DNA from 3 places in the Pseudomonas sp. Soil_N_39 genome. Region 3 is predicted to be linked to each of the others. Evidence: predicted binding sites of a transcription regulator. Region 3 holds the regulator's gene; each other region holds the start of a gene.
The links. Region 3 encodes sigma-54, which starts transcription at its own class of promoters, with help from an activator protein. Its sites were predicted from a motif close to ANTGGCATNNANNTTGCTNT; they were not measured.
Positions count from the first base shown of each region.

Region 1 (7,284 bases), on a different contig from region 3:
GTGGGTGCGGTGCCGCCGAAGGCTTCCGGGGCAATGTAGCTGGGCGTACCGGGCAAGACGTTGGCCTGGTCCTCGGACAGGCCCGGGCAGTAGGCCAGGCCGAAATCCAGCAAGCGCAACTCCCCGTCGTCACCCAGGTGCAGGTTTTCCGGCTTGATGTCGCGGTGATAGATCTGCCTTCGATGCAACAGGCCCACCGCCCGCATCAGCCGTTGCGCCAGGTCCTGCCATTGGGCCAGGGGCAATGGCCCGGCCTGGTTGAACAGCTCGGCCAGGGTCGCGCCCGGATACTCGCGCATCACATAGTACAAATGCTGACGCTGGGGAACGCCATGGACCTCGGGAAACTGCCGCCCGGCGACGCGCTTGAGAAACCATTCCTCCGAGAGCAAGGCCTGTCCAGCCCGGCTGTCGTCCCGTAGCTGCACGGGCAAGGTTTTCAGCAACCAGGGTTGGCCCTGGCCGTCATGTACCCGGTAGAGCAACGATTGCTGGCTCTGGCCAAGCAGGCCTTCGACTTGCCAGCCCTCGAACACCTGGCCCGGTTTCAGCATGGGGGGCAGGGGCCATTGCTGCAGTTGGATCAAGGCATCGCCGATGCTGGCTTCGCCCAGGGCATCGACCCGCACCAACAACGCGCTGGCATTGTCCTGGCTGCCGGCCAGGTGCGCGGCGTTGACCAGCGTCTGGGCCGCGAGGTCCAGGTCCGGTTGGTCGCGAAGGATGCCGGCGATGGCCGTGTCCCCCAGGACGGCCCAGACGCCATCGCTGAGCAACACGAACGTTTCGTCGGTGCGCAGTTCACCGTCGAGAAAGTCGAGAATCAGGTGTTGATCCAGTCCCAGGGCCCGCTTGAGCACATGCTGCATGCCTTGCTGTTCCCAGACGTGATCTTCGCTGACCCGTTGCAAGTGATCGGCGTGCCAGCGATAGACCCGGCAATCACCCACGTGGGCCAGGGTGAAGCGCCGGCCTCGCAGGACCAGGGCGCTGACGGTGGTGAGCAGCGGTTGCCCGCCACCGTTGGCCTGCAGCCAGCGATTCTGCGCCAGTAACAAGCGGTCCAGCGCCTGGGCCACGCCCCAGGTTTGCGGCGTGGAATAGTAGTCCAGGGCCAGGGCCTGCAAGGTCGAACGGGCGGCCAGCCCACCATCGGCGCATTGGCTCACGCCATCGGCGATGGCGAACAGGTAACCCTTGCTGGCGGCCAGGGCCGGGGCGGGGGTGACCAGGCGCAGGGCGTCCTGGTTTTCCTCCCGCGGGCCGATGGCACTGGCTTCGGCGAAGCTCAATTGCAGGCTCATGGTTGCAGGTTATACCCGAGCAGCGGTGACGGCTGCCGAACCCCAAGTGGTTCTCCAGCGACGCTTGACACCGTGCAGGCCGAACCAGGCCAGGACACCGAGGCTGGCGAACAACCACAGGGCCAGTTGATAGCTGCCGGTGCTTTGTTTGATCGCGCCCATGCCCGCCGCCAGGGCGAAGCCGCCGATGCCGCCGGCCATGCCGATCAGCCCGGTCATCACGCCGATTTCGCGACGGAAGCGTTGTGGCACCAGTTGGAACACCGCGCCGTTGCCCGCACCCAAACCGAGCATGGTGCAAACGAACAGGGCCAGGGCCGCATAGGAACTCGGCAGGTTGAAGCCCACCGCGGCGATGCAGACCGCAGCAACGGTGTACATGCCCAGCAAGGTGCGGATGCCGCCGAAACGGTCCGCCAGGGCGCCACCCAACGGACGCATCAGACTGCCACCGAAGACGCAGGCGGCGGTGTAGTAGCCGGCGGTGACGGGGCTCAGGCCGTATTGGTCGTTGAAGTAGCCGGGCAGGGCGCTGGCCAGGCCGATGAAACCGCCGAAGGTCACGCTGTAGAAGAACATGAACCACCAGCTGTCACGGTCGCCCAGGGCCTTGAGGTAGTCGGCCATGGATTTGGCTTTCGGCCGCTCGGGAGCGTTCTTGGCCAGCCAGGCGAAGAGGACCAGGGTCAACACCAGCGGGATCAGCGCGAAGCCGAACACGTTGGTCCAGCCGAAGGCTACGGCCATGACCGGAGCGATCAACGCCGCGAGCACGGTGCCCGAGTTACCGGCGCCAGCGATGCCCATGGCCTTGCCCTGGTGTTGTGGCGGATACCACTGGGAAGCCAGCGGCAGGGCCACGGCGAACGAAGCGCCGGCCACGCCCAGGAACAGGCCGAGCAGCAGGGCTTGTTCGTAGCTGTGGATGCCCAGTTTCCAGGCGCAAAACAACGCACCGATCACAATCACCTGGCCGACCATGCCGGCGGTTTTCGGCGAGATGCGATCGGCCAGCAAGCCCATGAACAGACGCAGTACGGCACCGGCCAGGATCGGCGTCGCGACCATCAGGCCGCGTTGCTGGGTGGTCAGGTGCAGGTCGGCGGAGATCTGCACCGCCAGTGGACCGAGCAGGTACCAGACCATGAAACTCAGGTCGAAATAGAGGAAGGCCGCGAACAGTGTCGGGGTGTGGCCGGATTTCCAGAAGCTTGAATTCATCGCGCACCTCAGCTGTAAAAGTCTCGAGAAATGAGTCAGTGCTCAGAAGCAGTGCGCCGTCTGTGGTCGCACCACCGGCTCCGAAGAGCCAAAACAAAAAAACGCCGCAACCCGGATTGCCAGAGAGGCAAGGTGGGTGTGCGACGTCTTTGTCGTAGGTGGGGCAACCGCCGTTGGTTACCTGTGGGATTGCTTAAGCGAGATCTGTGCCAACAGGAGGGATTGGCGTGAGGGCTATCGCGAGCAAGCTCGCTCCCACAATGGATCTTCAGTGGGCACAATACCTGTGGGAGCGGGCTTGCTCGCGAAGGCGTCCGGTCAGTCGACATCAATGTTGAATGGAAAGCCGCTTTCGCGAGCAAGCCCGCTCCTACATTGGAACTCCAGTGGCTACAGGACCTGTGGGAGCGAGCTTGCTCGCGATGGCGTCAGGCCAGGCGCTACAAGGCTTTCAGCCGAGCAACTCGTTCATGGCAATGATCTGCTCCGCCACCTGGATCAGCTTCTGCTGGCGGCTCATGGCCTGGCGGCGCATCAGGGTGTAGGCCTGTTCTTCGTTGCACTCCTTCATCTTCATCAGCATGCCCTTGGCCAGTTCGATGCGCTTGCGTTCGGCCAGTTGCTGGTCCCGGGCCAGGAGTTGGGCACGCAGGGCCTGGTCGCTTTCGAAGCGGGCCATGGCCACGTCGAGGATCGGTTGCAGGCGCGCAGCGTGGATGCCTTCGACGATGTAGGCACTGACGCCCGACTTGATCGCCTGGCGCATCACATTGGGGTCGTGCTCGTCGGTAAACATGACGATCGGTCGTGGCTGGTCGCGGCTGACCAGCACCACTTGTTCCATCACATCGCGTCCGGGTGACTCGGTATCGATCAGGATCACGTCCGGACGCACCGTTTCGACGCGCGCCGGCAGGTCGATGGTCAGGCCGGATTCGTCGATCACTTCGAAGCCGGCCTCAATCAGGGCAGCCTTGAGGCGGCCGACTTTTTTCGCGGTGTCGTTGATCAGCAGGATACGCAGCATGGTCGTGGCTCCTGTCAGCGGCTGGCGAGAAGGGGAGCCGCATCGCTCAAGGCGTGCAGTTTGAAGCTGCGGGCGTACCCGGCCGGGTCCGAGCCGTCCCAGGTGGTGCCGTCGATCAGTTGGCTGCTGCGCATGTCCTGGTCCGGAGACGCGATGTCGAGTGCAGCGCAGGCTTCACGGTACAGCTTGAGCTGCTGGACGTCCCGGGCCACGGCCAGGTAATCCGGGTCTTCACGCAGCAGGCCCCAGCGACGGAACTGGGTCATGAACCACATGCCGTCGGACAGGTACGGCAGGTTCACTTCGCCGCCGCCATGAAAGCGCATCGCGTGGGGATCCTGCCAGCTGTTGCCCAAGCCGTCGGCATAGATCCCCAGCAGGCGCGGCTCGATGCAGTCCAGTGGGGCATCGAGGTATTCCGGTGCACTCAATAGTTGCGCGGTGCTGCGACGGTTTTCGCTGCTTTGTTCGATGAAGCGGCTGGCTTCGAGGATCGCCATCACCAAGGCCCGGGCGGTATTGGGGTATTGCTCGACGAACGCCCGGGTGCAGCCCAGGACTTTTTCCGGGTGGTCGGGCCAGATGGTCTGGGTAGTCGCCAAGGTAAAACCGAGGTTTTGCTTCACCGCGCTGGCGCACCAAGGCTCGCCGACGCAAAACCCATCGATGCGCCCGGCTTGCAGGTGCGCGATCATTTGCGGCGGCGGTACCACCACGCTGTCGACGTCCGACAAGGGGTGGATGCCCTGGGCTGCAAGCCAGTAATAGAGCCACATGGCGTGGGTGCCGGTGGGGAAGGTCTGGGCGAAGGTCAGTTTCGGGCGAGTTTGGTGCACGTGCCGTTCCAGTGCTTCAGGACTGGTCACGCCTTGGGCCTGCAGGCCATGGGACAGGTTGATGCTCTGGCCGTTCTGGTTCAGCCCCATCAGCACGGCCATGTCGGTCGGTGCGACCCCGCCAATGCCCAAGTGCACGGCGTAGACCAGGCCATACAGGCTGTGGGCGGCATCGATTTCACCGCTGACCAGCTTGTCCCGCAGGTTGGCCCAGGACGCCTGGCGCTTGAGGTTCAGGGTCAGGCCGTAGGGCTGGGCGAAGCCCTGGGTGGCGGCCACGACCACCGGGGCGCAGTCGCTCAAGGCCATGAAACCGAGGTTGACCGCGCTCTTTTCCGGGGCATCGCTGCCATTGACCCAGGCCAGGGGGTTGGCTGGAACTTCATTCATCGGTATCACCTTCCGCATAAAAAAGCGCCGTGTCCGGGCTCAGGAGACCGGACGACGACGCCGTTGTCCCTTAAAACAGTGTGGCACTCATTCCGTCGCTGGCATGGGCGCTGATGACCAAAAGGGTGCAAGGCATATGCCAGCGCTATCGTTTTGTGCGGGCGCCTCGCTTGAGCCGCCGTTGCCCGGCTATAATCGCCGCCTCATTTCGTCGCCCGAGTCAAAGCCGCCCATGTACACCCTGGCCCGTGAACTGCTGTTCAAACTCTCCCCGGAAACTTCCCACGACCTGTCCCTGGACTTGATCGGCGCGGGCGGACGCCTCGGCCTCAACGGTTTGCTGTGCAAGGCGCCGGCGAAATTGCCGGTGACGGTCATGGGCCTGGAGTTTCCCAACCCGGTCGGGCTGGCGGCGGGCCTGGACAAGAATGGCGCGGCCATCGACGGCTTCGCCCAGTTGGGTTTCGGTTTCGTGGAAATCGGCACCGTCACCCCGCGCCCGCAGCCGGGCAACCCCAAGCCACGGCTCTTCCGCCTGCCGCAAGCCGAGGCGATCATCAACCGCATGGGCTTCAACAACCTGGGCGTTGATCACCTGCTGGCCCGTGTGGCCGCGGCCAAATACAAGGGCGTGCTCGGCATCAACATCGGCAAGAACTTCGACACGCCGGTGGAGCGCGCCGTCGACGACTACCTGATCTGCCTGGACAAGGTCTACGCCCACGCCAGCTACGTGACCGTCAACGTCAGCTCTCCCAACACCCCGGGGCTGCGCAGCCTGCAATTCGGTGATTCCCTCAAGCAACTGCTGGCCGACCTGGCCCGGCGTCGTGCGGAACTGGCTTTGACCCATGGTCGGCATGTGCCACTGGCGATCAAGATCGCCCCGGACATGACCGACGAAGAGACCAGCCAGGTGGCCCAGGCCCTGATCGAGACGGGCATGGACGCGGTGATCGCCACCAACACGACCCTGGGGCGCGAAGGCGTCGAAGGGCTGGAGCACGGTGACGAGGCGGGCGGTTTGTCTGGCGCGCCCGTGCGTGACAAGAGCACCCACACCGTGAAGGTGCTGGCCGCTGAGTTGGCGGGGCGCTTGCCGATCATCGCGGCGGGCGGGATTACCGAAGGCAGGCATGCCGCCGAGAAGATCACCGCCGGGGCGAGCCTGGTGCAGGTTTACTCGGGCTTCATCTACAAGGGGCCGGCGTTGATTCGTGAGTCGGTGGATGCGATTGCGGCGTTGGGTTGATTCAGGAGTGCTCGGCTCTATTGTGGCGAGCAGGTTTTCTGTGGGAGCAAAGCTTGCTCGCGATAAGGTCGCCTCGGTTCCAGACAGACCGCGTTGTCTTCATCGCGGGCAAGCCTTGCTCCCACAGGGCCTCGCCACAACATGTTGCAACTCAAGTTAATAACCCAGGCATTAAAAAGGGCTCCTCGAAGGAGCCCCCTGGGCCGTAGCCCGCCGCCCGGATGGGACGTGCGTGGTTAAATCGATATGGGTTTCAAATTGTCGAGTTCTTGAGTATTAAGCCCTGTGTCAGCCGACGGCGTGAAGTTCGTTGAGTCTATGGATACCCGCAGTGCCGGTCATACCGTCCCAGTTGTCGCCGCGTCCTTCTCGCCAGCCATTGATCCAGGCTTGACGTACCGACGGTAGAGTAAAGGGGCAAAGCTCACGGGATTTACCACCAACGCCATATTGGTAACCACGTAAAAATGCTCTTTCCAACGGATCACGCTTAAGTCTTCTCATAGGGTGTTGCCCTCACTTGTTGACTGTTACTTAGCGTCGACCTCTATCGAGGCCGGGGCAGAATCATTCTGCCGTTGGTGGCTCGTTGCCGGCGTGACGAGCCGAGGTGTTGACGCCGTTGCGACGTCAACCTGTGTTGAGTTCTAACCAAAGCGTCACAGGGATGGAATGATCGTTTTGTCATAAGCACGTAACAATAAAGATGTTAGGGCGATAAGTAACTTCATGTTCATTGACCGCTTTTGAGCAAGACCCCTGTATGATCGGCCCTGCGCCAAAGGGGACGGCCTTTCCTTGAATGAGAATGTCCCCCTGTTGCACTCAGGTACTATTCGACGAAAGGGTCGAGTTTTCACAATTTGTTGCACAGAATTTTTTACCTGCCTTCGCATCAAAGCTCCTTTAACCTGAGCGGCGAGGGCGGCACGGCACACATTCGTGCCACGCGGGTGCTCTTGAGAAAAGCACCTGACTGAACCCGGCCCGGCAATGCGTTGCCCGGTCCACTTAGCCAAAGGCTCTGGAAACCCCATGTCCGATCGTTTCGAACTCTTCCTCACCTGCCCCAAGGGCCTCGAAGGCCTGCTGATCGAGGAAGCCGTCGGGCTTGGCCTTGAAGAGGCGCGCGAGCACACCTCGGCCGTGCGCGGCATGGCCGACATGGAAACGGCTTATCGCCTGTGCCTGTGGTCGCGCCTGGCCAACCGCGTGTTGCTGGTGCTCAAGCGCTTCCCGATGAAGGATGCCGAA
Region 1 covers NZ_JBDGLI010000009.1:61,918-69,201, forward strand. Annotated here, with positions in the region: gene AC3A5O_RS14890 (bifunctional protein-serine/threonine kinase/phosphatase) at 1-1,304, opposite strand, end outside; gene AC3A5O_RS14895 (nitrate/nitrite transporter) at 1,314-2,525, opposite strand; gene AC3A5O_RS14900 (ANTAR domain-containing response regulator) at 2,977-3,552, opposite strand; gene AC3A5O_RS14905 (CmpA/NrtA family ABC transporter substrate-binding protein) at 3,567-4,778, opposite strand; gene AC3A5O_RS14910 (quinone-dependent dihydroorotate dehydrogenase) at 5,011-6,030, shown strand; gene rmf (ribosome modulation factor) at 6,319-6,534, opposite strand; gene rlmKL (bifunctional 23S rRNA (guanine(2069)-N(7))-methyltransferase RlmK/23S rRNA (guanine(2445)-N(2))-methyltransferase RlmL) at 7,066-7,284, shown strand, end outside.
Region 1: a site for sigma-54 is predicted at 4,903-4,922, ahead of AC3A5O_RS14905 (CmpA/NrtA family ABC transporter substrate-binding protein). Genes of this name have one in related genera too.

Region 2 (7,284 bases), on a different contig from region 3:
CCTGATCTCACAATCAGGGGCGTTTTTTTCAGCCGCTAACTAAGTCGAAACTCAGTTGCCGCTTTTCTTGGCAGCGCGGGTACGCTCGCTTTCGCCAAGGATTTTCTTACGCAGGCGGATCGACTTAGGCGTCACTTCACACAGTTCGTCTTCCTGCACGAACTCCAGCGCTTGTTCCAGGGTGAACTTGACCGGCGGAACCAGGGCGATGGTTTCGTCCTTGCCCGAAGCACGCATGTTGTCGAGCTTCTTGCCTTTGGTCGGGTTCACGCCCAGGTCGTTGTCGCGGCTGTTCAGACCGACGATTTGACCTTCGTAGATATCCTGGCCGTGCTCGACGAACAGCTTGCCGCGCGCTTGCAGGGTTTCCAGCGAGTAGGTCAGGGCCTTGCCGGTGGCAACCGATACCAGGACGCCGTTCTGACGGCCAGACATGTCGCCGGACTTCATCACGTCGTAACGATCGAAGATCGAAGTCAGGATGCCGCCACCGGAGGTCAGGGTCAGGAACTCGTTACGGAAACCGATCAGGCCACGGGCCGGGATGTTGTACTCAAGGCGCACACGGCCCTTGCCATCCGGAACCATGTTGGTCAGGTCGCCTTTACGCAGGCCCATTTGCTCCATGATCGCGCCCTGGGATTCTTCCGGCAGGTCGATGGTCACGTTTTCGTACGGTTCGTGCTTGACGCCATCCACCATGCGGATGATCACTTCAGGACGACCTACGCCCATTTCGAAGCCTTCGCGACGCATGGTTTCGATCAGTACCGAGAGGTGCAGCTCACCACGGCCGGAAACCTTGAACTTGTCGGCCGAGTCGCCTTCTTCAACGCGCAGGGCAACGTTGTAGAGCAGCTCTTTGTCCAGGCGTTCCTTGATGTTACGGCTGGTCACGAACTTGCCTTCTTTACCGCAGAATGGCGAGTCGTTGACCTGGAAGGTCATGGAAACGGTTGGCTCGTCGACGGTCAACGGCTTCATCGCTTCGACGTTCAGTGGGTCGCACAGGGTGTCGGAGATGAACAGTTGCTCGAAGCCGCTGATGCAGACGATGTCGCCGGCCGCTGCTTCTTCAACGTCGATGCGGTGCAGGCCGTGGTGACCCATCAGCTTGAGGATACGACCGTTGCGCTTCTTGCCGTCGGCGTCGATGGCGACCACCGGGGTGTTCGGCTTGATGCGACCACGGGCGATACGACCAACGCCGATCACACCCAGGAAGCTGTTGTAGTCCAGTGCCGAGATCTGCATCTGGAACGGACCGTCACGGTCGACTTTCGGCGCCGGTACGTCGTCGACGATCGACTGGTACAGCGGAGTCATGTCTTCAGCCATGGCGGTGTGGTCCAGACCGGCAATACCGTTCAGGGCCGAGGCGTAGACGACTTTGAAGTCCAGCTGTTCTTCGGTGGCACCCAGGTTGTCGAACAGGTCGAAGATCTGGTCCAGAACCCAATCCGGACGCGCGCCTGGACGGTCAACCTTGTTGATGACCACGATCGGACGCAGGCCGGCTTCGAAAGCCTTCTTGGTCACGAAACGGGTTTGCGGCATAGGGCCGTCTTGAGCGTCAACCAGCAGCAGCACGGAGTCGACCATCGACATCACGCGCTCTACTTCACCACCGAAGTCGGCGTGGCCCGGGGTGTCCACGATGTTGATGTGGTAGCCGTTCCAGTTGATGGCGGTGTTTTTCGCCAGGATGGTAATACCGCGCTCTTTTTCCTGGTCGTTGGAGTCCATCACGCGCTCGTCGTTGAGCTCGTTGCGCTCCAGGGTGCCGGATTGACGCAAGAGTTTGTCTACCAGGGTGGTCTTACCATGGTCAACGTGAGCAATGATGGCGATGTTGCGTAGATTTTCGATCACTTGTGTATCTCGATCAGAGGATTCGGTGTGCTGACAGGTCGTGGCAGCGATTTACGTTGAGTCCGACAAAGCCGTTACAGCCTGTCGGCGGCGTCGGGGGGCCGGTGACGCAGGCCACAGGCAAACAGCCCCGGGCACTTAGCTCGGTCGATAAACGCGCACATTGGCATGCCCCTCACTGAGCAAATGGTGGGCATGCAGGCGACTCATCACGCCTTTGTCGCAATACAGCAGGTACTGGCGAGTAGGGTCCAGTTCCTTGAAACGCGCGTTCACTGCATAGAACGGCATCGTTTGTACCTCGATGCCGGCGATACTCAGCGGGTCGTCTTCAGCGTCGTCCGGGTGACGGATGTCGATGATGATCTGACCGGCCAGCGCTTCGCCGACTTCTTCAATTTGTATGTCCTGGCCCAATTCATCGATAACCCGATCGATTGGCACCAGCCTGGCGTTTTCGAGCGCTCGCTCGAGCACCGCCATGTCGAATTCTTTCTCTTCGTGCTCCACCCGCCCGCGCTTGGCCGCCGTCTTCGGATTGACCGAGATGACGCCGCAGTACTCCGGCATGTGCCGGGCAAACTCGGCGGTGCCGATTTCGTTGGCCTGGTCGATGATGTCCTGCTTGTGGCTGGCGATCAGTGGACGCAAGACCAGCTTCTCGGTCACGCAGTCGATCACCGACAGATTCGGCAACGTCTGGCTCGACACCTGGGAGATCGCCTCGCCGGTCACCAGCGCATCGATTTGCAGGCGGTCGGCAATTCGTGAAGCGGCGCGCAACATCATACGCTTCAAAATGACGCCCATATGACTGTTATCGACTTTGCCGAGAATCTCGCCCAGGACTTCCTCGAACGGCACACTCACAAATAACACGCGTTGGGAGCTGCCGTACTTCTTCCAGATGAAGTGCGCCACTTCCATCACGCCCAATTCATGGGCACGTCCGCCGAGGTTGAAGAAGCAGAAATGGCTCATCAACCCGCGACGCATGATCTGGTAGGCGGCCACCGTGGAGTCGAAGCCACCGGACATCAGCACCAGGGTCTGCTCCAGCGAACCCAGCGGATAACCGCCGATGCTGTTGTGCTGGCTGTGGATCACGAACAACCGCTGGTCGCGAATTTCGATGCGCACTTCGATTTCCGGGTCTTTCAACGAAATACCGGCCGCGCCGCATTGCCGACGCAACTGGCTGCCGACGTATTTCTCCACGTCCATCGAGCTGAACGGGTGTTTGCCGGCACGCTTGCAACGCACCGAAAAAATCTTGCCAGCCAGCGCGTCACCATAATGGAGCATGCACTTGGCCAGGATGTCGTCGAAATCCCCCAGCGGGTATTCATCGACTTGCAAAAAATGCGCGATGCCCGGCATGCAGCTCAGGCGCTCGGTCATTTCCTTGAGGAGCTTGGGTTCGCTGACACGGGTTTCCAGTTCGAGGTTGTCCCACACGCCATTCACCACCACGGCCGGGTCCAGGTCTCGGAGCACGGCACGGATGTTCTTGGCCAACTGGCGGATGAAACGCATCCGTACCGGGCGGCTCTTGATGGTGATCTCGGGGAAGACTTTTACGATTAGTTTCATGAAAACAGCGCGCGAACGGCCAGCCGAAAAAGGGGGGCGCGGATTATAGCGGAAATTGCTCAAGGTTTAACCAGTTTATGTGCAGATGGTTTTAGATGCACCAAAACAGGTCATTATCGATTGGCGGCGCTACATTGCAGTGCGTTATTGTCTGACAATCTTTGATTTACGCCATTAAAAGCCTGGATTTGGTGCAAAAAACCCATGCTGGGGCACTGGCATGCAATTTGCTCCCTTGTGAGGCAGGTTGCCTTGGCAGAGTATTCGCGCCGGCATCACCCATATCTAAGGGCACTCCACTACCCGCCCGAAGCCACCCGGAGGACATATGTCGAAGTCGGTTCAACTCATCAAAGATCATGACGTCAAGTGGATTGATCTGCGCTTCACTGACACCAAAGGTACTCAACATCACGTGACCATGCCGGCCCGTGATGCGCTGGACGACGAATTCTTTGAAATCGGGAAAATGTTCGACGGCTCCTCCATCTCCGGCTGGAAAGGCATCGAAGCCTCCGACATGATCCTGATGCCGGACGACGAAACCGCCGTCCTGGACCCGTTCACCGAAGAGCCGACCCTGATCCTGGTCTGCGACATCATCGAACCTTCGACCATGCAAGGCTATGACCGCGACCCACGCGCCATCGCCCACCGCGCCGAGGAATACCTGAAGTCCACCGGCATCGGCGACACCGCTTTCTTCGGTCCTGAGCCTGAGTTCTTCATCTTCGACTCGGTCAAATTCAAGTCCGACATCTCCGGCTCCATGTTCAAGATCTTCTCCGAACAAGGTTCGTGGATGTCCGACCAGGACGTGGAAGGCGGCAACAAAGGCCACCGTCCAGGCATCAAAGGCGGTTACTTCCCGGTCCCACCGTTCGACTTCGACCACGAAATCCGTACCTCCATGTGCAACGCACTGGAAGAAATGGGCCAGACCGTCGAAGTTCACCACCACGAAGTGGCGACTGCCGGCCAGAACGAAATCGGCGTGAAATTCAACACGCTGGTCAAGAAGGCTGACGAAGTACAGACCCTCAAGTACTGCGTACACAACGTTGCCGACGCCTACGGCCGCACCGCGACCTTCATGCCGAAGCCTCTGTACGGCGACAACGGTTCGGGCATGCACGTTCACATGTCGATCTCCAAGGACGGCAAGAACACCTTCGCAGGCGAAGGCTATGCCGGTCTGTCGGACACCGCCCTGTACTTCATCGGCGGTATCATCAAGCACGGTAAGGCCCTGAACGGCTTCACCAACCCGTCGACCAACTCCTACAAGCGTCTGGTTCCAGGCTTCGAAGCTCCGGTCATGCTGGCCTACTCGGCTCGCAACCGTTCCGCCTCGATCCGTATTCCTTACGTGAACAGCCCTAAGGCTCGCCGTATCGAAGCACGCTTCCCGGATCCGGCGGCCAACCCGTACCTGGCCTTCGCTGCACTGATGATGGCCGGTCTGGACGGTATCCAGAACAAGATCCACCCTGGCGATGCCGCTGACAAAAACCTGTATGACCTGCCGCCTGAAGAGGCCAAGGAAATCCCACAGGTGTGTGGCAGCCTGAAAGAAGCCCTGGAAGAGCTGGACAAGGGCCGTGCGTTCCTGACCAAGGGCGGCGTATTCAGCGATGACTTCATCGACGCTTACATCGCACTGAAAAGCGAAGAAGAAATCAAGGTTCGCACCTTCGTACACCCACTGGAATACGAGCTGTACTACAGCTGCTAATCCAGTAAGCGCCGCCACGCACGGCGTGAAATAAAGAAAGGCCTCCTTCGGGAGGCCTTTTTCATGGGCGCCGGTTACGTGCATGATGCCCCATCGCTCCCCATAGAAGACGAGACTGCCCATGACTTTGCGCTTCAAGCTCTGCCTTGCCCTGTCTGCCGCACTGCTGGCTACCACCGCCGAAGCTGCCTCGACTCACGCTCCTGAGGCCCTGATCCCGCTGCTTAACGCCATTGGCGAACGCCTGGCCATCGCCGATCAAGTAGCGCTGAGCAAATGGGACAGTGGCAAACCCGTAGAGGACCGTCAGCGCGAGCGTGAAGTCATTGCCGCCGCCGTCGCCCAGGCACCGGTCTACAAGCTGAGTAGCGAAACCGTGGAAGCGTTTTTCGCCGCCCAGATAGAAGCCAACAAAATGGTGCAATACATCAACTTGTCCGACTGGGCTCTGGACGGCAAGGCCCCGGACCTTCCGCGCCCGGACCTGGTGGGGCAGATCCGCCCGCAGCTCGACCGCCTGCAAAAACGCCTGCTGCAACAATTGGCCGACTTCGCCCCCTACCGCACCGACCCGCAGTGCCCGCAATGGCTGGCCCGAGCCACCCACCACAACAAACAGCACCCGGTGCACCGGCTTGCCCTGATCCGGGCAACCGGAGAGCTGTGCATTTCAAAAAAAGCTTAAGACAGCCCCTTCCCCTGTGGGAGCGAGCTTGCTCGCGATGAGGCCAGCACATTCAGCACCTCAGTGACTGACACACCGCCATCGCGAGCAAGCTCGCTCCCACAGGGATCCAGCGTCGGGCATAAAGGCTGTGAACACCACAGATCCAATGTGGGAGCGAGCTTGCTCGCGATGAGGCCAGCACATTCAGCACCTCAGTGACTGACACACTGCCATCGCGAGCAAGCTCGCTCCCACAGGGATCCAGCGTCGGCCATAAAGGCTATGAACACCACAGATCCAATGTGGGAGCGAGCTTGCTCGGGATGGGACCAGCACATTCAGCACCTCAGTGACTGACACACCGCCATCGCGAGCAAGCGCGCTCCCACAGGGGATTGGGGGCGACAACTTGGGCCATCCGCGCCGCCTAGCCTATGCTGCACCCATCACTTTTCGCTTTCGGTCGATTTTCATGGGTCGTGGTTTTTCAATCATCCTGTTGTTGCTACTGGCTCTGCCCGCCGCCGCGCAGATCTACAAGTACACCGACGCCGAGGGCAACACCGCCTACAGCAACCAACCGCCCCAAGGCGTCCCGGCCCAGACGGTAGAGTTGCCGCCGCTCAACAGCATCGAGCGCCAATCCCCGGCCAGCCCGAGCACACCTACGCCCTCCGCCAACAGCGAAGAACCGCGCGATGCCTACGAAATCCTGGAACTGACCGACATCCCCACCGACGAGGCCCTGCGCGCCAACAACGGCACCTTCACCGTTAGCGTGCACGCTCAACCGCGCCTGCGCAGTCCGCATCTGTTCCGGTTGCTGCTGGACGGGCAGCCCTACGGCCAGCCGAGCAACGTACCGCGCCTGCAATTGGTGAATATCGATCGGGGCGAGCACAGCCTGGCGGTTCAAGTTGTCGACGGCGACAACCTCGTGCAGCAAAGCGAAACCGTCACCTTCACCGTACAACGGGTGCACCAACCATGATCCGTGGGTGGCTTGCGCTGGGCCTGGCGCTGACGGCGCTGCCCGGGATGGCGCAGGTCTATACCTACATCGATGCCCAGGGCAATCGCGTGTTCACCGATCAGCCGCGCCCCGGCAACGCAAAGAAAGTCCAACTGCCACCCGGCAACCGGATGCCGGCGCCCACGGGTACAACCTCGGCACCCGCGGCCCAAGCCCAGCCCGAGCCGCTGTTTCATTACGAAATGCTCAGGCTGTTGATTCCCGAGCCGGACGCAACGATACGCAGCACCGCAGGCGAACTGATCGTCAGTGTCACCAGCGAACCCGGCCTGAAAAAAGGCCACCGCTACCGCCTGTTGCTCGACGGCAAGCCAACGGGCGCACCGGGGCCGAGCCCGGTGTTTGCCTTGAGCAACATTGATCGAGGCACCCATCATCTGGCGG
Region 2 covers NZ_JBDGLI010000001.1:372,031-379,314, forward strand. Annotated here, with positions in the region: gene typA (translational GTPase TypA) at 52-1,872, opposite strand; gene thiI (tRNA uracil 4-sulfurtransferase ThiI) at 2,011-3,465, opposite strand; gene glnA (type I glutamate--ammonia ligase) at 3,794-5,200, shown strand; gene AC3A5O_RS01530 (chorismate mutase) at 5,322-5,885, shown strand; gene AC3A5O_RS01535 (DUF4124 domain-containing protein) at 6,340-6,858, shown strand; gene AC3A5O_RS01540 (DUF4124 domain-containing protein) at 6,855-7,284, shown strand, end outside.
Region 2: a site for sigma-54 is predicted at 3,680-3,699, ahead of glnA (type I glutamate--ammonia ligase). Genes of this name have one in related genera too.

Region 3 (7,284 bases):
GTGCTGGACGAGCTTCTGGGTCAACTCAACCTAAGCTATGAACAGGTGGCCTACCTCGGTGACGACCTGCCGGACCTGCCGGTAATTCGCCGGGTCGGCCTGGGCATGGCGGTCGCCAATGCGGCCAGCTTCGTCCGCGAGCACGCCCACGGCGTCACCACGGCGCGAGGCGGCGAAGGTGCGGCCCGCGAGTTCTGTGAACTGATCCTGCGCGCCCAGGGCCGCCTCGAAGCGGCCAACGCCGCGTACCTGTGAGCCATTTATGCTGAGCAAAAAGATTCGCACCATTGTGGTGTTTGCCTGTATCGCGGCGATTTTCGCCGCGGTGGGCTATTGGAACATCAGCCCCGAACGGTTTCTCGACCAAACTACACCCCAGGTCGAGGAGCGGATCGACTGGTACGCGACCAACACCCATACCCTGCAGTACCTGCCCGACGGCAAAGTGCAATATGAGATGACGTCCGACAAGGTCGACCACGTAAAGGCCACTGACATTACGCTGGTCACCAAACCGGACCTGAACATGTTCCGCGGCACCGAATTCCCGTGGCATGTGCAGAGCGAGCACGCCGAAGTCAATTCCGGCGGCACCGAAGTGGAACTGATCGACTCGGTACGCGTTGCCCGAACCGACGAGAAAAACCGCACGACCATCATCACCAGCACACGCATGACCGTATTCCCACAGCAAGAATATGCGCAGACCGAGCAACCCGTTAGAATCGACGGCGCCGGGGGTGTATCGACCGGCACGGGAATGAAAGCGTATTTGAAGGAAAGCAGGATACACCTGCTATCGAACGTAAGAGGACAGTATGAAGCTCGCTAAAACCCTCCCTATTTTGCTCAGTCTGGGCGCAGCACTGGGAAGCGCGAGCGCCTGGGCTCTTCCCAACGACCGCGACCAGCCTATCCGCATCCAGGCCGACGACGCCCAACTCGACGACAAGAATGGCGTCGCCACCTATAAAGGTGACGTGATCATCACCCAGGGCTCGATGAAGGTCACCGGCAACACCGTGACCATCACCCGCACCCCGGCTGGCGATATCGATGTGGTGACCTCGGTGGGCAACCTGGCCTATTTCGAGCAGATGCAAACCGTGGGCGACACTAAGCCCGTCCAGGGCTACGGGGTGACCATCCAGTACCACGCCTCCCAGGATCGCGTGGTCCTGATCGACCGCGCCAAGGTCGTCGACAAGGACAACAACGTTACCCAGGGCGAGAAAATCGTCTACGACACGGTCAAGAAGCTGGCCAGTGCCGGTCGCGCCACCGGTAGCAAGGTGACCGAGTCGCGTCCGCGCATCGACATGGTGATCCAGCCGAAAAAGAAAACCGACGAGCAGAAGGCCCAGTAATGGCAACTCTGAAAGCTCAGCACTTGGCCAAGAGCTACAAGAGCCGTCAAGTCGTGCGTGATGTCAGCCTGTCCATCGACAGCGGCCAGATCGTTGGCCTGCTCGGCCCTAACGGCGCGGGCAAGACCACTTGCTTCTACATGATCGTCGGCCTGGTCCAGGCCGATCAGGGGCGCGTGTTGATCGACGACCTGGATGTCAGCCACCAGCCGATGCACGGCCGGGCGAAGGCGGGTATCGGCTATTTGCCGCAAGAAGCGTCGATCTTCCGCAAACTGTCGGTAGCCGACAACATCATGGCGATCCTCGAGACCCGCAAGGAACTCGACAAGGCCGGCCGTCGCCAGGAACTGGAAAGCCTGCTACAGGAATTCCACATCAGCCACATTCGCGACAACCTAGGCATGAGCCTGTCGGGTGGTGAACGGCGTCGTGTGGAAATCGCCCGCGCCCTGGCCACCGCACCGAAGTTCATCCTGCTCGACGAACCGTTCGCCGGCGTGGACCCGATTTCGGTGGGCGACATCAAGCAGATCATCCATCACCTCAAGGCCAAGGGTATCGGTGTGCTGATCACCGACCACAACGTGCGCGAGACCCTGGACATCTGCGAAACCGCCTACATTGTCAATGACGGCCAATTGATCGCCGAAGGTGACTCCGCCGCGATCCTGGCCAATGACCTGGTCAAGGAAGTGTACCTGGGCCATGAGTTCCGCCTGTAAGCACACGTGTCTGGCGAATTGCCCGGGCGTCGTTTAATTTTATTATGGCGACGCTCTAGGCAAACACTTCAGTTTCAGGCATATAATTTGCTTAAGTTTGGCGCTCCGGCGCCCTGTAGTGGATGGCGCATGTGCGCCGGCGAATAAGGTGTTAAGCCCCTGCCATGAAACCATCGCTAGTCTTGAGAATGGGCCAGCAGCTGACGATGACACCGCAGCTGCAACAGGCCATCCGCCTGCTCCAATTGTCGACCCTGGACCTGCAACAGGAAATCCAGGAGGCCCTGGAGTCCAATCCGATGCTCGAACGCCAGGAAGAAGGCGACGACTTCGATAACACAGACCCGCTGGCCGACAACGTCGAGCAGAAGCCCAACACCGAGATCCCGGAACCGTCCTACCAGGAAGCCGCCCCGACGGTGGACAACCTCGAGGATGGCGAATGGAACGAACGCATTCCCAACGAGCTGCCCGTGGACACGGCCTGGGAAGATGTCTACCAGACCAGCGCCAGCAGCCTGCCCAGCAGCGATGACGACGAGTGGGACTTCACCACCCGCACCTCTGCCGGTGAGAGCCTGCAAAGCCACCTGTTGTGGCAACTGAACCTGGCGCCGATGTCCGACACCGATCGCCTGATCGCCGTGACGCTGATCGATTGCATCAACAACCAGGGCTACCTGGACGAGACCCTCGAGGAAATCCTCGAAGCCTTCGACCCCGAGCTCGACATCGAGCTGGACGAGATCGAAGCCGTTCTCCATCGCATCCAGCAATTCGAACCGGCCGGCATCGGCGCCCGCAACCTGGGCGAGTGCCTGTTGCTGCAATTGCGCCAGTTATCCGCCAAGACGCCATGGCTGGCCGAAGCCAAGCGACTGGTCACCGATTACATCGACCTGCTGGGCGGTCGCGACTACAGCCAATTGATGCGTCGCATGAAGCTCAAGGAAGATGAACTGCGCCAGGTCATCGAGCTGGTGCAGAGCCTCAACCCCCGCCCCGGCTCGCAGATCGAATCCACCGAGCCTGAGTACGTGGTCCCCGACGTGATCGTGCGCAAGCACAACGATCGCTGGCTGGTGGAGCTCAACCAGGAGTCGGTGCCCAAGCTGCGGGTCAATGCCCAGTACGCCGGTTTCGTCAAGCGCGCCGACACCAGCGCCGATAACACCTTCATGCGCAACCAGTTGCAGGAAGCCCGCTGGTTCATCAAGAGCCTGCAAAGCCGCAACGAAACCCTGATGAAAGTAGCCACCCAGATCGTCGAGCACCAGCGAGGCTTCCTGGAGTACGGCGATGAAGCGATGAAACCATTGGTCCTGCATGACATTGCCGAAGCGGTGGGCATGCACGAATCGACGATTTCCCGGGTGACCACCCAGAAATTCATGCATACCCCCCGGGGCATCTATGAATTGAAATACTTTTTCTCCAGCCATGTCAGCACCTCCGAAGGCGGCGAATGCTCGTCCACGGCCATCCGCGCGATCATCAAAAAACTGGTGGCCGCGGAAAATCAGAAAAAGCCGTTGAGTGACAGCAAGATCGCTGGTTTACTGGAGGCACAAGGCATTCAGGTGGCCCGCCGTACCGTCGCCAAGTACCGCGAATCCCTCGGGATCGCGCCTTCGAGCGAACGCAAGCGGCTGATGTAACAGGCCACGCCACAGCGTTCCAGTGGCAGGCATTTCTGCCTGCCGCTTTATGCACTGGCAACGAAGGAGAAGCTGTATGCAAGTCAACATCAGTGGACACCAACTGGAAGTGACCGAACCCCTGCGCACCTACATCGGCGAAAAACTCGACCGATTGGAGAGGCATTTCGACAAGATCACCAACGTGCAAGTCACGATGAACGTCGAGAAGCTGCTGCAGAAAATCGAAGCCACGCTGCATATCCCCGGCGGAGAAGTGGTTGCCAACGCAGAGCACACAGACATGTATGCCGCGATTGACCTGCTGACCGACAAGCTGGATCGCCAACTCAAAAAGCATAAGGAAAAGACCCAGAGCCTCCTCCAGGGCGCGACCGGTCGTTAACCCCCCCAATCCATGATCCGACTAGAAACCATCCTGACCCCCGGCCGTTCCCAAGTGAACGCGCCGGGCGGCAGTAAAAAGAAAGCCCTCGAACAAATTGCCAACCTGATCCACCGCGAGGTGCCGGATCTGGGAATGCAAGACGTCTTCGAGGCCCTGGTTGCCCGTGAAAAACTCGGTTCCACCGGTTTTGGCAACGGCATCGCCATTCCTCACTGCCGTCTCAAGGGTTGTGCCGCGCCGATCAGCGCGTTGTTGCACCTTGATACCCCCATAGATTTCGACGCCATCGACGGCGCTCCGGTCGACCTGCTGTTTGTATTGCTGGTTCCGGAAGCGGCGACCGATGCGCATCTTGAGCTGCTGCGCCAGATAGCCAGCATGCTGGACCGCAAGGAAGTGCGCGAAAAACTGCGCAGCGCGCCGAGTAACGAAGCTTTGTACCAGGTGGTCCTGGACGAGCAGAACGGTCATTAAACATGCGCATGATCATCGTCAGTGGCCGCTCCGGCTCCGGTAAAAGCACGGCCCTCAACGTGCTTGAGGACAGCGGCTACTATTGCATCGACAACCTGCCCGCCGGCCTGCTGCCGGAACTGGCCGAACGTGCCCTGATCCACACCGAGCTGGCGCAGCCGCTGGTGGCGGTGTCCATCGATGCGCGCAACCTGCCGAGCCACCTGTCGCGTTTTCCTGAACTGCTCGAAGAAGTGCGCAGCCGGCATATCCAGTGCGACGTGCTGTACCTGGATGCCGATGAGGAGACGCTGCTCAAGCGTTTTTCCGAAACCCGTCGGCGTCACCCCCTGAGCAACGCCAACCGCTCCCTGGCCGAAGCCATCGAGGATGAAAGCCAGCTGTTGGGGCCGATCGCCGACCTGGCGGACCTGAAGGTCAACACCACGCACCTGAACCTGTACCAGTTGCGTGACACGATCAAGCTGCGCCTGCTGAACCAACCGGAGCCGGGCACGGCGTTCCTGGTGGAATCGTTCGGCTTCAAGCGTGGCATGCCGGTAGACGCCGACCTGGTGTTCGATGTGCGTTGCCTGCCCAACCCGTATTGGAAACCGGAATTGCGTGAGCAGTCCGGGCTTGATCAACCGGTGATCGACTACCTGGCCGCACAGCCGGATGTCGAGGAAATGTACCAGGACATCTCCAGCTACCTGCTCAAATGGCTCCCCCGCTTTGCCGCGAGCAACCGCGCCTATGTCACGATCGCCATCGGCTGTACCGGCGGTCATCACCGCTCCGTCTACCTGACCGAACGCCTGGGTCAGCTCCTGCAACAATCCCTGAAGAATGTCCAGGTTCGCCACCGCGACCTCAGCTAAAGGATTCACATCGCGATGCCTGCTCAGGAAATTGAAATCATCAACAAGCTGGGTTTGCATGCCCGGGCGTCGGCAAAATTTGTAGGTGTGGCGGGGAGTTTTCCGGATACCACGATCAGGGTTGGGCGTACGCCAGAGTCCACGGTCGACGGTAAAAGCATCATGGCAATGATGATGCTCGCGGCCGGCAAGGGCACCAAGATTCACCTGAGCACTGAAGGGGAGAAAGCGCAGGAAGCGATGGAGGCCCTGGTTGACCTGATCAACAGATACTTCGACGAAGGCGAATAACGGCCCCAAGACTCGAGTCGAGCCAGTTGTGGCAAAGGGATTTTTTGTGGGAGCAAAGCTTGCTCGCGATGAACGATAACGCGGATAACCTGCACAATCGCGGCGCCTGCATCGCGGGCAAGCCTTGCTCCCACAGATAAATCTCACTACAGGTGTGGATTCGCGCCCTTCGCCGTCAGCCCAACGCCGTATCCAGCACCATCATCAGACAGAACCCCACCAACAACCCCAGGCTCGCCAGTTTCTCGTGACCATTGCGGCGGGATTCGGGAATGACCTCGTGGGTCACCACCAGCAACATCGCCCCGGCCGCCAACGCCAGGCCCAGGGGCAAGAGCATCTCGGCCAGGCTCACCAACCAGGCGCACAACAGCGCGAACACCGGCTCGACCAGCCCTGACGCCGCGCCAATCAGGAACGCCTTGACCCGCGACATGCCCGCCGCGGCCAGCACCAGCGCGATCACCAACCCTTCGGGGACATCCTGCAAAGCGATGCCCATCGCCAGGCTGTCGGCATCCGGCATGCCGCCACCCGCCGATACGCCCACCGCCATGCCTTCCGGAATGTTGTGGGCGATGATGGCAAACACGAACAACCAGATCCGCGGCGCAATGATCGGACGTCCTGGTGCCACCACCATCCTTTCGGGGCTGGCCGAGACCTTGCGGTCCACCAGATACAGCCCGAACGCCCCCGACATAATCCCGACACAGATAAGGCCGCTGGCGGCCCAAGGCGTGAGCCCCAACTGCTCGGCCGCGGCAATGCCCGGCACGATCAACGAAAACGCCGTGGCGGCAAGCATCACCCCGGCACCGAAGCCCAGCAGCGAATCGCTCACGGCCTGGGGCATGCGCCGGATGACCAGCACCGGCACCGCCCCCAACGCGGTGCCCAAGGCACAAAGCCCGCCGCCCTGAAGGGCACGCAACAACCTGGGCTCCAGGTCCAGCCACGCCAGGCCCTGGGCCGCCAACAACGTCATCCCGGCCAACAGCAGCAACGACCCCAAGGCATAGCGGAACATCCGTCCGCTTCCAATCGCCAGTGTTTGAGTATCCATAGTCAGCCTTGGCGGGTGTTCATGAAGGACTCGAAGCCAGCGCCGCCTGATAGCGTCGGGCGACTTCAGGCCAATTGATCACGTTGTAGAACGCATTGATGTATTCCGGACGACGGTTCTGGTAGCGCAGGTAATAGGCGTGCTCCCAGACGTCCAGGCCAAGAATCGGCGTGTTGCCATTCATCAGCGGACTGTCCTGGTTGCCGCTGCTTTCCACCACCAGGGTCTTTTGCGGGGTCACACTCAACCAGGCCCAGCCGCTGCCGAAACGGGTCAGCGCCGCTTTGGTGAAAGCCTCCTTGAAACGCTCGATACCGCCCAGTTGCGCATCGATCGCCGCCGCCAGGGCGCCCTCGGGCAGACCGCCGCCCTGGGGCGTCATCACCTCCCAGAACAACGAATGATTGGCATGGCCACCGCCCTGGTTGATCACCGCAGCCTTCAGGCTTGGCGGC
Region 3 covers NZ_JBDGLI010000012.1:9,791-17,074, forward strand. Annotated here, with positions in the region: gene AC3A5O_RS18310 (KdsC family phosphatase) at 1-255, shown strand, start outside; gene lptC (LPS export ABC transporter periplasmic protein LptC) at 263-832, shown strand; gene lptA (lipopolysaccharide transport periplasmic protein LptA) at 819-1,367, shown strand; gene lptB (LPS export ABC transporter ATP-binding protein) at 1,367-2,092, shown strand; gene AC3A5O_RS18330 (RNA polymerase factor sigma-54) at 2,257-3,750, shown strand; gene hpf (ribosome hibernation-promoting factor, HPF/YfiA family) at 3,827-4,135, shown strand; gene ptsN (PTS IIA-like nitrogen regulatory protein PtsN) at 4,148-4,612, shown strand; gene rapZ (RNase adapter RapZ) at 4,615-5,472, shown strand; gene AC3A5O_RS18350 (HPr family phosphocarrier protein) at 5,488-5,763, shown strand; gene AC3A5O_RS18355 (ZIP family metal transporter) at 5,939-6,829, opposite strand; gene AC3A5O_RS18360 (superoxide dismutase) at 6,849-7,284, opposite strand, start outside.